Regions from separate parts of the [Micrococcus luteus] ATCC 49442 genome, predicted to be linked through region 1. Evidence: predicted binding sites of a transcription regulator. Region 1 holds the regulator's gene; each other region holds the start of a gene.
The links. Region 1 encodes LexA, which represses DNA repair genes until DNA is damaged. Its sites were predicted from a motif close to TCGAACANNTGTTCGA; they were not measured.
Positions count from the first base shown of each region.

Region 2: the regulator LexA is predicted to act here: its motif matches at 1,623-1,638, upstream of GUV69_RS15605 (HNH endonuclease signature motif containing protein).
Region 3: the regulator LexA is predicted to act here: its motif matches at 1,471-1,486, upstream of GUV69_RS02775 (DUF6504 family protein).
Region 4: the regulator LexA is predicted to act here: its motif matches at 1,824-1,839, upstream of GUV69_RS09945 (LexA family protein).

Region 1 is NZ_JAAAXP010000001.1:1,638,390-1,641,658, forward strand. Features, by position in the region: gene GUV69_RS07370 (histidinol-phosphate transaminase) at 1-198, opposite strand, end outside; gene GUV69_RS07375 (LysM peptidoglycan-binding domain-containing protein) at 294-644, opposite strand; gene lexA (transcriptional repressor LexA) at 1,121-1,867, shown strand; gene GUV69_RS07385 (ATP-dependent DNA helicase) at 1,933-3,269, opposite strand, start outside.
Region 2 is NZ_JAAAXP010000001.1:3,416,738-3,420,006, reverse strand. Features, by position in the region: gene GUV69_RS15615 (SCO4226 family nickel-binding protein) at 1-122, shown strand, start outside; gene GUV69_RS15610 (ATP-binding protein) at 286-1,602, shown strand; gene GUV69_RS15605 (HNH endonuclease signature motif containing protein) at 1,704-3,269, shown strand, end outside.
Region 3 is NZ_JAAAXP010000001.1:585,524-588,792, forward strand. Features, by position in the region: gene GUV69_RS02755 (SOS response-associated peptidase) at 1-191, shown strand, start outside; gene GUV69_RS02760 (VOC family protein) at 236-658, opposite strand; gene GUV69_RS02765 (chorismate mutase) at 678-998, shown strand; gene GUV69_RS02770 (hypothetical protein) at 1,001-1,390, opposite strand; gene GUV69_RS02775 (DUF6504 family protein) at 1,557-1,877, shown strand; gene GUV69_RS02780 (DNA polymerase III subunit alpha) at 1,874-3,269, shown strand, end outside.
Region 4 is NZ_JAAAXP010000001.1:2,215,493-2,218,761, reverse strand. Features, by position in the region: gene GUV69_RS09950 (Y-family DNA polymerase) at 88-1,386, opposite strand; gene GUV69_RS09945 (LexA family protein) at 1,379-1,810, opposite strand; gene GUV69_RS09940 (hypothetical protein) at 1,991-2,533, opposite strand; gene rsgA (ribosome small subunit-dependent GTPase A) at 2,776-3,269, opposite strand, start outside.

The DNA of each region.
Region 1 (3,269 bases):
CGGGTAGCGGTTGAGACCTGCCGCCGCTTCCGCGACGGCCGCGCTGATGGCAGCCTGCACATCCGCCGGGACGCCGTGGGTATTCTCATTGACGTTCAGCAGGATGGGGACATCCAGCTGCGGAGCACCGTACGGGGTCAGCCCGCGGAGGTTGGTCCGGAGGGGAAGTCGGTTCAGGCGCTCTAGCTGGTCATTCACCTGAACAGTTTAGTTCCGAACGGGACGCCCGGAAAATGTGACGGCATCCGCTGGCCGCGGCAGGGACCTCCGGCAGACCTTCTGAGGTGCTGCGCCTACTGAGTGGGGACGAAGAGCTGCTGGCCCGGCACCACGCCGCCGGCAGTGAGGTTGTTCAGCTGCACGATGTCCGCGATGACGTCGCGCGGATCCCGCTCGGGTGCAGCAGCGCCCGCGATGGCCCACAGCGACTGCCCTGCCTGGACTGTCACCGTCACCGTAGGGGTGACGGAGAGGCCGGCGGCGGAATCGGCCGCCTTCGCCGGAGAGGTGAGGAACCCGGCCAGCGAGAGCAGGAGCGCAGCAAGAACCACCAGCGGGATGCCAATGAGCACGATGCGGCCACGGCGGGTGAGCCGGAGAGGCGGCAGGGATTCTTTCCGCTGCACGGACGTAGCGGATGTCAGGGACGGACCGTTCCGGCGCGCGCTCCGGGCGTTCGGTGCCACGGGGTCGGGCGCCTGCGCCGACTCGAGCCGCGAGGTGAGGTGCTGGACTGAAACGAACTGCGGACGGGTGTCCTGCGAAGCAGATATAGCTGACATGAGATGAGCCCTCCTGGACCATACTGTGCTGCCCGGTGCGCCCTGTACGTTGCTGCCTGTTCCGGCCTTGGCCGGCTAAGGACTCGGATATTCGAATCCGAAAGCAACGAATAGAACACATGTTCGAACTTTGCTTCTCCATTTTTAGCACTTATGAACGAATATTGTCGAGACTCGCTAGAACAAATGTTTGAAAAAGCAATGTGGCTGGCCTACGTTTGGATCAAAGAACAACCACTTCTGTAGTTGATCAGCAGGGTCTGACAATCAATCAGCCCGGGCGTTCGAAGGCACCAGCGGCCAGGGCGGAACCGGGGAACCGAAAGGCATTGGCGAACATGGCAGCACCAGCCGCGGAGGGCAAGGCGACGCCGCAGGGCCGCCCGTCCCAAAGGACCCCCAAGGGGCTCACCGCCCGCCAGAAGAAGATCCTGGAGACCATCCAGCGCTCAGTCAATGACAACGGCTATCCACCGTCCATGCGGGAAATTGGCGACACCGTGGGGCTGGCAAGCCTTTCCAGCGTCACGCACCAGCTTTCCCAGCTCGAAAAGTTGGGCTACCTCCGCCGGGACCCTAAGCGGCCGCGCGCCATGGAAGTCCTCATGCCCCTGACACTTGACGGCGGCTCGGCCAAAACCGGCGGCTCAGCCAAGCCGGCAGTACTGCACGGCATCGGTGGAACGGTCACAGACCTCCCCACCGCCATGGACACCGCCATGGTGCCGCTGGTGGGCCGGATCGCGGCCGGCGGACCGATCCTCGCCGATCAGGTGGTTGAAGACGTTATGCCACTCCCCCGCCAGCTCGTCGGGCAGGGCGAGCTGTTTATGCTCCGTGTTGCCGGCGACTCCATGGTGGATGCTGCCATCTGCGACGGCGACTGGGTTGTGGTGCGCCGGCAGGCAGACGCCGCCAATGGGGACATCGTTGCAGCCCTGCTGGATGACGAAGCCACCGTGAAGACGTTCCGGCAGCGGGATGGCCACACGTGGCTGCTGCCGCAGAACACCCGGTACGAGCCGATCCTGGGTGACCATGCCACCATCATGGGCAAGGTCGTGTCGGTCCTCCGGTCGTTGTAGAACCCGGCCGCAGGGGTTTGCGGCAGGGCCCGGGCGATGTCGTCCCGGGCCCTGACACAACGGGGTCAGGCGCCCTTCCCGGCCAGCCTTTCGAGTGCCGCAAACGCTGTCTTGCGGTCAGTCGTCGGCCAGAACGGCGGCAACGCTGCGCGGAGGAAGCCGGCGTAGCGCTCCGTGGCCAGCCGTGAATCGAGGACAGCCACCACTCCTCTGTCTCCCGTCGAGCGGATCAGCCGCCCTGCACCCTGGGCCAGGCGGATGGCCGCGTGCGTGGCGGACACGGCCATAAAGCCGTTTCCACCGGCCTGGGCAACGGCGCGGGAGCGGGCAGTCATCAGCGGATCATCCGGCCGCGGGAACGGAATGCGGTCGATCACCACCAGCCGGCAGGACCCGCCGGGAACATCGACCCCCTGCCACAGGGACATAGTGCCGAACAGGCAGGTGTCCGGCTCGTCAGCGAACTGCTTGACGAGGGCGGTCATGGTGGAGTCGCCCTGGCAGAGGATGCTGAGCCCCAGCCGTGGCCGCATCGCCTCGGCAGCTTCTTCGGCAGCACGGCGTGAGGAAAAGAGACACAGCGCACCGCCCCCGGACGCCCGGATCAGCGACTCCAGTTCATCCAGGGATTCGGGTGATACGCCCCGCCCTGGCTTGGGCAGATGCCCGGCCACGTACAGGATTCCCTGCTTCGGATAGTCGAATGGCGAGCCGACGTCGATACCGGTCCAGCTCGGCGCCCCCTCCCCTACCAGCCCAAGGCCGCCGGCAGCAGGTTCGAACGCCGAGCCGATGGCCAGGGTTGCCGAGGTCAGCACCACGGTGTGGCCGGCGAAGAGCCCTTCACGCAATTTGCCGGCGACGCTGAGCGGCGCGATGTTGATCAACGCCGGAGCTGTCTCATCAGGCTGCGAATAGCCCTGCTGCGGGTCGAAGGAACTGGCGCGGGAAAACCACACGACTTCGCGGTTCTCGCGGGCCACGATGAGCCGTTCACACAGTTCCAGGATCAGCATCAGCCGCGAGCGGGCGAGCTGCCGCCCGCCGTCGGCCGTTTGGCTGCCGTCACCCTTGGAGTCTGACAGGGCAGCCCTGCAGGCTTCCCGCAGCTGGTCCACGCAGTCGAGCTGTTCGTCATTGAGCCCGTTGGGCAGCAGCCCGTTCGGGACTCCTGCCAGTGCGAGTTCGAGGTTGGCGGCGGCTGAATTGAGGGCGTCAACGGTAATGGCGGTGTGTTTCCTCGCCCCGGATGCCGCGGCGTGGATCATCGCGACGGAGAGCTGGCCGGAAACGGCACCGGTGACCCGGTCCTGGAGTTCGTGGGCCTCATCCACCACCACAACGTCGTATTCGGGCAGAACGGCCAGGCCTTCGAACGCGCTGACAGCCAGCATGGCGTGAT
Region 2 (3,269 bases), 1.8 Mb from region 1:
ACCCCGAATCGGGTCTGGTTTACTGCCTCTCGGAGGCCCCCTCAGCGGATGCCGTTCGGCGCATACATGAGCGGGCAGGCCATCCCGCCGACGAGATCCACCCTGTCCCGATCAAGGTCTGATTCAGACCACCGCAGTCGCGGCCCCTAGGGTCCGCCGTGTAACGCAACCCTCCCGCAACCCATCGTGGCGGGCAGATCGCTTATGCTCAGCAGAGCGCCTGGCTAGCTGCTCTGCGCGCATCACGACCTGCAGTTCAACGACGAACCACCCGGGAGACACTGCATGACCAACTGGCGGATCAGGGATTTCCACTCAGCGGACCTGGACGGGATCCTGCACCTGTGGGAGACCCTCAAAGCCTCCGACGTGGAGCCCGTCTATGCCCTCTCCGAAGTCCTCGCGTCGTGCGAGAAGGACCACGCCGTGGTGGCGGTGCAGGGAGACATGGTGGTGGGCGCCGCCGTCGGACGTGCGGCGCATGACCAGGGCTGGATCGTTTTCCTCGCCACGCTGCCGGAGTACCGCGGCCGGGGCATCGGCACTTCGCTGCTCGCCGCCGTCGAAAACCGGATGGCGCCGCACGGCCTCAACAAGCTGTCCGCCCTGATGCCCGAGGCCGAAACCCGCGTGGAGGCGTTCCTTAGCCGCGGCTTCGCGCTCAAGAAAAACCTCCGCTACTTTGAGCGGACCATTCCCGTGCAGCGCCAGGAACTCGGCGCGCTGGGCCAGCTGGGAGGCCGGATCCTGGCCCGGGACCTCTGGGAAAACGTTGCCGGCATGCGCAAGGAAAAAGAGCTCCTCGAGCGGCGCCTGGTCCTCCCCCTGGCGGAAGCCGATCTCGCCGACGAATACGGCGTGGTGCCGCCCCGCGCCGTGGTGCTGTTCGGTCCCCCGGGAACCGGCAAAACCACGTTCGCGAAGGCGATCGCGTCCCGGCTGGAGTGGCCGTTCGTGGAGGTTTTCCCGTCACGCCTGGCCTCCGATCCCCAGGGACTCGCCGGTGCCCTGCGCGAAACATTCCTGGAGATCGCCGAGCTGGAGCACTGCGTGGTGTTTATCGACGAGGTGGAGGAGATCGCCTCCCAGCGGTCCGGCGAGCCGCCGTCGCCGCTGCAGGGGGTCACCAACGAGCTGCTGAAAATCATCCCGGCGTTCCGTGAGCAGCCGGGCCGCCTGTTGGTCTGCGCCACGAACTTCATCAAGGCCCTGGACAGCGCCTTCCTCAGGCACGGCCGGTTCGACTACGTCATCCCCATCGGCCTCCCCGACCGCCAGGCCCGCGAAGCCATGTGGCAGCGCTTCATCCCCGCCGCCGTGGTGGACGACGTCGATGTGGAACTCCTCGTGGAGCGGACCGAGGGCTTCTCCCCCGCAGACATCGAATACGCCGCCCGCAGCGCCTCCCAGCGGGCGCTCGAAAAGGCAGTGTACGACGACGGCGGCGCTGCTTCCGGCGGCAGCGTTTCAGTCCGGGAGGCGGTCCGGAAGGGGCCCTCCACGCAGGATTACCTGGACGCTATCGGGGAGACCCGGACCACCGTCAGCGAGGAAGTGCACCAGGACTTCCTCGAGGACATCGACGCACTCGGCCGGGTCTAGCCCGGGTCTGGCCCGGAGACACGAAGAACTTTTCAATTTCCTTTTAGAGGTGGACCCCCTGGCACCGCTTGAATGTCGTACCCCCTTGTCATGCTGGAGGTATGGATAACAGGGCAGGTGCAGAGGTGTTGGAGGCCATCGCGGCTTCTGCTTTACAGCTGGCCGGTGTGCTCCGGGGGTTGGCGGATATACCGGCCGACGCACGTCGTGTAGCTGGCCCTTCGGCGGCTGACTCGGACCCGTTGGGCTGGCAGGCTGAGGCGTGTCTGACGGTCCTGTCCGGCGCGGCGGCGTTGGAGGCGATGGTCGCCGCTGTGAAGGTCCATGCGGCCGGCGGCTACGACGAAGCCGCCCAAGTGATCGCGGGGCCCATCATGTCCCCGCAGGAGCACACCGCCCAGGACATGAGTATCGTGGCTGAGGTCGCCTGTGCCCTGACGGTCAGTGAACGCACGGCCGGCAGTCTGCTGGGCGAGGCTCACCGCTTACGTCGTGCTCTGCCGCTGACGCTGGCGGCCCTGGAGGCGGGGACGTTGTCGTGGCAGCATGCCCGGATCATGGTCGACGAAACTACCAACCTCGAGCCCGCCGCCGCCCACGCCCTGGAAGCGCACTTCCTGGACCCGGAGGCCCCGAACCCGGCCCGCGGTGCGGCCGGCGGGATGGTCCCGGGCCGGTTCCGGGCCAAAGCCCGGACGTGGCGGGAGCGGCATCACCCGGTCAGTATCGAAACACGCCACACCCGGTCTGCCGCGGACCGTCGGGTCGAATTCTGTCCGGACCGGGACGGGATGGCCTGGCTCTCGGCTTACCTGCCCGCCGATCAGGCTTCCGGGATCTGGGCACGGACCACCGCAGACGCCCGCGCCCTCCAGTGCCCTACCGAAGGCCGGACCCTCACCCAGCTACGCACGGACATCCTCGCCGGCTTACTCCTCGGCGCGGACCATCACACGGACGGGACCACCGGTGGGGCAAGCGGCCTGAACAGCACTCGGGACGGCACTCTGAATGGTGCTTCCGGGATGATCCCGTCGCCGACAGCCCAGGTCCTCGTCACGGTTCCGGTGTTCGCGCTGATGGGCCTGACCGATGAACCCGCCATCCTCGACGGATACGGACCGATCCCGCCGTCCATGGCCCGCGCTCTCGTGGCCAATGGTGCCGAGTCGTTCCGCCGGGTCCTGACCGATCCCCGGGACGGGGCACCGTTGGAGATCGGCCGGGAGAGCTACCGGATCCCCAAAGCGCTGCGTCAATGGCTCCGCCTCCGGGACGGCAAATGCCAGTTCCCCGGCTGCTCCAACCCATCCCTGGACAACGAAGCAGACCACCTGAAGGCCTGGGCCAACGGCGGGAGCACCGGGATCTCAAACCTGGCCCAGCTCTGCCCCAAACATCACCGACTCAAACACGCCAGACCCTGGCAACCCACCGAAGCCACCACGGACGAGCCGCCCGGCTGGATCTCACCCACCGGCCGCCACTACCAAAGCGAACAACCCGACCGGGAACCACCCCACTGGCCGGACCAAATGGCGGACGGACTCCACAACGGGGAATTTGGCTCCTCACTGCCCCACAGCCAGCTACAGGCAGATCCGGTGACGGAGTGGGCTTGGTTAGGGCGCCGGCTCCAGGAACCGGAATCGTTTCTTTGTCCTTCC
Region 3 (3,269 bases), 1.1 Mb from region 1:
CAATGGACCGGGCCACGATGGCGTCGTGGCTGGACCCGCAGATCGATGACGCCGCCTTCCTCGTGGACCTGGTCCGGGCCCATGTGAAGGAAGTCGCCGCCGACTGGCATGTGGACTCAGTAGGTACCGAGGTAGGGAACGTACGTAACAATTCCCCGGAGCTCATCCGGCCGGTAGAGGCGCTTTTCTGATCCGCTGACCGTTGCCGCCGGCAGGCTGCGGACGCTCCCTGTTTCTAGACGGTGACCTTGCCGTCGTCGTCCACTGCCCACGCGGGGTTGTACGCAACCTCCCAGCGGAAGCCGTCCGGATCAGCGAAATAGCCGCTGTACCCTCCCCACGGCTGGGTGACAGGATCGGCAACGATCTCCGCGCCGGCCGCCCGGGCTTCGGCCATCACCTGGTCCACTTCCTCCGTGGTGGCCAGGTTATGGCTAAGGGTGATGCACGGGACCGGTCCCGGGGTGCCAACCCCGGCTTCGGCGTGCATCTGCCCGGCATCCCACAGGGACAGAATGAGGCCGTGGTTGACCTGGATGAACACCACATCGCCGGGCATTTCACGGTGCACCGGCCACCCGAGTCCCTCCACATAGAAGCGGCGGGAGGCGTCAACGCTGCGGACGCCTAGTGAGATGAAGTCGACTCTGGGCTGCATGCTTCGATACTGTCAGAAGATGGCAACTATTCAAGGAAACGACCGGGATGCTTTGGCGGACAAAGAGCAGCTCGCTGCCGTGCGGATTGCGGTGGATGAAGTTGACGATCAGATTGTCACCCTCATTGCCCGGCGGGAACGCCTGATCCGGATCGCCGGAACCCTCAAGGGGGACGACGCTGAAGTCCGGGCCCCGGGCAGGGTGGAGCGGGTCATTGAGCACGTCCGCGGTGCCGCAGAAAAGAAGGACATCGACCCGGACATCGTTGAATCAACATACCGGGCCATGATCTCGGGGTTCATTGAACTCGAGATGAAGGTCCACAAAGAGAACAGCTGAAGCTAGAGCGCTTCTTCGACCGGGACGCCGCCCTGGAAATCGCGGCCATCAGCCTCGCTGAACGCTGTCATGTTGTGCCCTTTGCCCAGCCCCTGAATGGCTGCCATGGGAAAGTTTCCAGTGATGGTGTTGCCTGAATGGGTCACTCCGGACAGGTCATAGTTTTCTTCGGTGGTCTGGTCATGGCAGAACGAGTAGAAGGCGATCGCCTCCCCGTTCAAGAATTCAATGCCTAGCCGTCTTTGGGACGAATAGTCCGGGCTTGAAGCCACCAGTCCCACTACGTACGCACCTGCCCCCGGTATGTTGCCGTCGATATCAAAGTTGGCCACGAGCGTGTTGTCCTGGGCTTTGATGCTTACGTGCTTGAGGAGTGCGTTCTGGGAGCTCATGCCACAATCCTGCCCCCCTGTTGGCCGTCCGTCCACCCCTGTCTAGGTTTTGCCGGGGTGCCGTCGTAGACTGGATTTATTCGAACATGTATTCGAATGCCTGTTTTTTGCGGCAGCCTTGTGCAGCAGCATTTTGCATCGGCTCAGTTCAGTTCAGGAGGCGCCCATGGGTATGTTCAGCGAGTCCCTGGATGTCGTCTGCACCCCTGCAGGGCAGCCGCTTGAACTTCAATGGGCCGGGCGGCACTATACGGTGTGCGCCGAACCTGTGCGGTGGTACGAACGCAGGCAGTGGTGGGCTGAGGAGCGTCGGGCTCCGCTGGGCAGCGGACCGGGACTGGTGGACCATGAGATCTGGCGCGTCCAGGTACGGGCAGATTCCCTCGATACCGCGGAGACGCTAACCCTGGACCTCAGCAGGCACCTGGGCAGCGGCCGCTGGCGGCTCATGCGTCTCCACGACGGACTCCACCCCAAAACCGCATGAGCTTCACCCATCTCCACGTTTCCACCGCCTTCAGCGCGCACTATGGAGTGTCCTGGCCTGAGGAACTGGCCCAGGCAGCCGCCGCGGACGGCGCCACAGCGCTTGCCTGCACGGACCGGGACGGACTGTACGGCACAGTCAAGCACCTCAAAGCCTGCATGGAGGCAGGCATCGACCCCATAGCGGGGGTGGACCTTGCGGTCTTCGACGACGACGGCGACCACCGTACGCAGCTCGCCGGCCGGGTGGTGGTACTCGCCCGGGGCAATAACAACGGAGCGGGCTACCGCGCCCTGTGCAGGCTTGTCTCCGATGCCCATGCCCGCACCACAGGAAAAGCCGGGGGAGCGGTGCCTGTTGCGGTCACCCGTGCCGAACTCGCCTCACGGACGCTTGACCCCAACACCTTGAAGCCGGTGCTGACAGTCCTGATCGGACCGGATTCCGACGTCGGACGAGCCATGGGCGGGCGGCGCTACCTTCGCCCGCGCACACTGTTCAAACGATGGCTTGACGCCATGCCGGCAGGAACCCTCGTTGCCGAAGTGGTTTCCCAGCTGACTGCCCCGGGAGCGCCCCTGAGCACTGCCCATGCGGTGCGGATGCTCAAACTCGCCGAAGAACACCATGTCCCGGCTGTGCTGACCAACGCAGTCCGTTATTGCGCCGAAGACGGTGCCGCCACGGCTGACGTCCTCGACTCCGCCCGGACCCTGAAATCACTGCCGGAACTTGCTGCCGAACCGCTGCTGCAGCCCAACGGGCAGGGCTGGCTCAAATCCGCAGGGCAAATGCTTCTGCTGGGCAAGGAAATCATCCGCGCTGCGGGGTATGGCACAGCAGACCTAAAACAGCTCATGGCCCAGACCGAGGCGCTCGCCGACTTCTGCAGGATAGACCCGGTGGCTGATATGGGATGGAAGCAGCCTGTGGTCCCTGAGGCATCAGTCATAGGCATCAGCCAGGATCCGCATAGAGAATTGGTCCAGCGCTGTGAGGCCGGGATCAGCAGGCGGTTCCCGGGAATATCCGGCGCGGCCGGCAAGGACATGCGCTCGCGGCTGGAGCACGAGCTGGGGATCATCCGGAACCTCGGCTTCTCCTCCTACTTCCTGACTGTCGCCGAGGTCTCCCGGATGATCCTGGATATGGGGGTCAGGGCGGCTGCCCGCGGCTCGGGTGCCTCCAGCCTGGTCAATTATCTGATCGACGTCAGCCAGGTGGACCCCCTGCAGCACGATCTGATCTTTGAACGCTTCCTGTCGCAGGACCGGGCCACACTGCCTGACATTGACATCGACGTCGAAAGCGCCGAGCGGCACAACGTGTACCGGAGGATCTTTGACCGGTTTGGTGCCGAGCGGGTGACCCTGATGAGCATGCAGAACGGGT
Region 4 (3,269 bases), 580 kb from region 1:
GCGGTTCGTGTGGGTTCCCCGGATGGTGGAGGCGTCGGCGGCAGGGGGCTGCCTGCCACCGTGCGCTTCTCCAGGAGGCCGTCCGTGCTAGGCGGCTTTGACGAGGGGCAGTTCATCCCAACGGGTGGTGTAGCGGGGCGAGAGCATGTCCCGCTTCATGGTCCAGTCGAGCCCGGTGCGGATGCCGGCATGGCCGAGGCCGATGGAGCCGCGGCCGTAGCGTCGGGAAACGTCTTCGAGAAGACTGCCGATGTGGCGTTCCTCGTGCGGGTTCTCGAACACGGCTAAGGGCGCCTGGTTGCCGGTGGGCCGCAGGTCGGTGACCATGATTCCGGCCTTGGCGTACTTCACGCCCTCGTGGATCAGGGGCAGGAGCGCGTGCGCGGCCCGGGTCAGGATCACCGGATCCGCTGTGGGCATCGGCAGCGGGACGCACACTGACGGGAAGGAGGTGTCGTTGGGGTTGAAGTGTGAGGTGGCGGCGAACGCCGTGAGGACTTTGGCCTGCAGGTCATGCTTTGCCAGCCGGGCTGACGCCTGCTGGCCGTAGACGGAGAGGACCTGGCGGAGGTCGTGCGCGGTGGTAATCGCCGTGGCGAAGGAGCGGGAGAAAATCAGCTGGTCCCGGCCGACCCTCTCCTCCTCCATCGGGATGCAGGGGGTGCCTTGGAGTTCCAGGACGGTGCGCATCATGACCACGGAAAACCGGTCCCGGATCATCACCGGATCTGCCCGGGACAGGTCCAGGATGGAATGGATGCCGCGGGCGTTGAGCCGTTTGGTCAGCCGCGTGGCCACACCCCAGATCTCGATGACCGAAAGACGGCTCATCAGCGTTTCCCGGTCCTCGGCCGGAACGGAATCCCAGTGGCAGACTCCGCCGAAGGCCGGGTTGTTTTTCGCCCATTTGTTGGCCAGCTTCGCGAGGGTCTTCGTGGTGGCAATCCCGACGCAGACGGGCACGCCGACGTTCCGCCGGACAGCGGTTTTCATCTCACGGCCGAGGGCGAGCAGCTCGGCGGGCGTGCCTTTGACGCCGAGGAACGCCTCGTCGATGCTGTAGACCTCCAGCCAGGCCGAGTAGCGGCCCAGCAGTTCCATCACCCGGGCACTGACATCGCCGTAGAGTTCGTAGTTGCTGGACAGGGCAACGAGCCCCCATTCCTTGGCCCGCGGGGCGAGCTTGAACCAGGGCTCGCCGACTGGGATGCCCAGCGCCTTGGCTTCCGGCGAACGGGTGACCGCGCAGCCGTCATTGTTGGACAGCACCACGACGGGCCGGCCCTCCAAGGATGGGTCGAAAGCCCGTTCGGCGGAGGCGTAGAAGCAGTTCACATCCACGTGCGCGATCTGCGGCATGTGCCGCATCAGGGCCGGCTTAGACATGGTGCAGGCACCGCGTGGCCACGCCCCAGATGGTCAGTTCACTAAGGGTGGGAACCCGGATGTCCGGATAGCGGGGGTTCTCCGCCTGGAGCACGACGCCGGCGGGCGTGATCCGCAGCCGCTTCACCGTGAGTTCCCCATCCAAGACCGCGACCACGACGCAACCGTCCCGTGGTTCCAGCGCTCTGTTCACGATTAGTTCATCGCCGTCGCTGATCCCGGCGCCTTCCATCGAGTCCCCGGACACCCGCACCACGTACGTGCTGGTGATGTCCTTGATCAGGTGCTCGTTCAGGTCGATCCGGCCGTCAAAGTAGTCCTGCGCCGGCGACGGAAAGCCCGCAGCCACGGGAACCGGGGAGATTAGAACTGACAGCAATGAGACGCCCGCATCTATCACGCGGGGCCCGATAAGTACGCCCACAACACACCTTTATTCGAATATATGTTCGATTCATTCAGTGTAGCGCGAGGGGACGACAAAAGAGCTTTGCTTCTACTTCCAGCAGGCGGCTGCCAATGCCGGTCACGGCCGGCATCGGGGGCGGGGATCATGTTCTGACGGCATCGCCGCCGCCCCCGACGGGCCTGGCCACAGTGGCTGTTACTTCTTAGTGGGGCAGCTCAGGTCCGGGTTGAAGGCTGCGAACATGCCGTCCGGATTGTCCCTCCATACCCACGCGTGGAGCGCCCAGGACTTGTCGAACGGACCGGTTTCGAAGTCGACGCCGGCAATCGACGGCTTCTCGGTCGCCGTCGAGATAAACTCAACGGCTACCAGCCTGAACTCGCCCGACCGGTTCGGCATGTACACGAGGACTTCAGGCTTTCGCGGCTGGGTCTTGTCATCGATCAGGTCCTCCTTGGCGTAGTGGTAGCCCATTGCCCCGCCGTCGGGATTGTCGATGCATTCAGTGATTCGCTTGTAGCCGTCCTTCTTGGCGTTCTTCAGCCAGCGGTAGTCCTCGGTAACGTTGCGCAGGATCCTGACCAGCCGGCGCTGATCGTCATTGTTCCGCCAGTCGTCGCTGTGGTCCGAATCCCCGTGCCCGGATCCTCCATGGGCCACCGCCGTTCCGGGAGCGAGTCCCAGAGCAAGTACTGCCGCGGTGGCCATGGACAGTAGCCCCGTCTTGGTGCGATTCATCGTTGATCTTCTACCCCTCTGAGACCAATATCTTCTGTTTCAGGGAAGCGAAGCGCGGGAAGGGAGCAGGCCCACCTTCGCCAGGATGCCGGCAGAGTTCCCCGGGAACTGCCGGTGAATGAGCCGCCCGGTCGGCAGATCGTCCAACGAATGGAGCGGCATTTCCAGTATGCTCCTGCTGCAAAACGCAGCGCTACGCTACGGGCGGGTAGTAGGGGTGCCACCTGCGCACTCGCACCAGATCAGCGGCGCTTGCGTCCGGGCCGGTCCCTCCGCTCGGCCGTCTCTCGCTCCGCCCACCGTTGCGACTTCCCGGCGGACACCACCTTCTGGTGCCACTCCCGCTGGTAGGCCCGCTGGGCGGCAGTGTCGCTCCGGCGGGCCAGGGCGGCCAGTTCGCGCTGCATCTTCAGATAGTTGTGCCAGCGGCGTTCCTCGAGCAGACCGTCATCGATCGCCGCCTGGACGGCGCACCCGGGCTCACCCTGGTGGGCGCAGTCCGAGAACCTGCATTCGCTCGCCAGCGCCTCCACGTCGCCGAACATCTCGCCGATCCCGTCCTCGGCGTCAAACAGTCCGAAGCCGCGGACGCCGGGTGTGTCCATCAGGACGGTCCCGTTGGGCAGCGGCACCAGCTCGCGCGAGGTGGTGGTGTGCTTGCCCTTGAAGTCACCGCTCCGAACCTCTCCGGTGTCCTGGACGTCGCGGCCCACCAGGGCGTTGATGAGCGTGGACT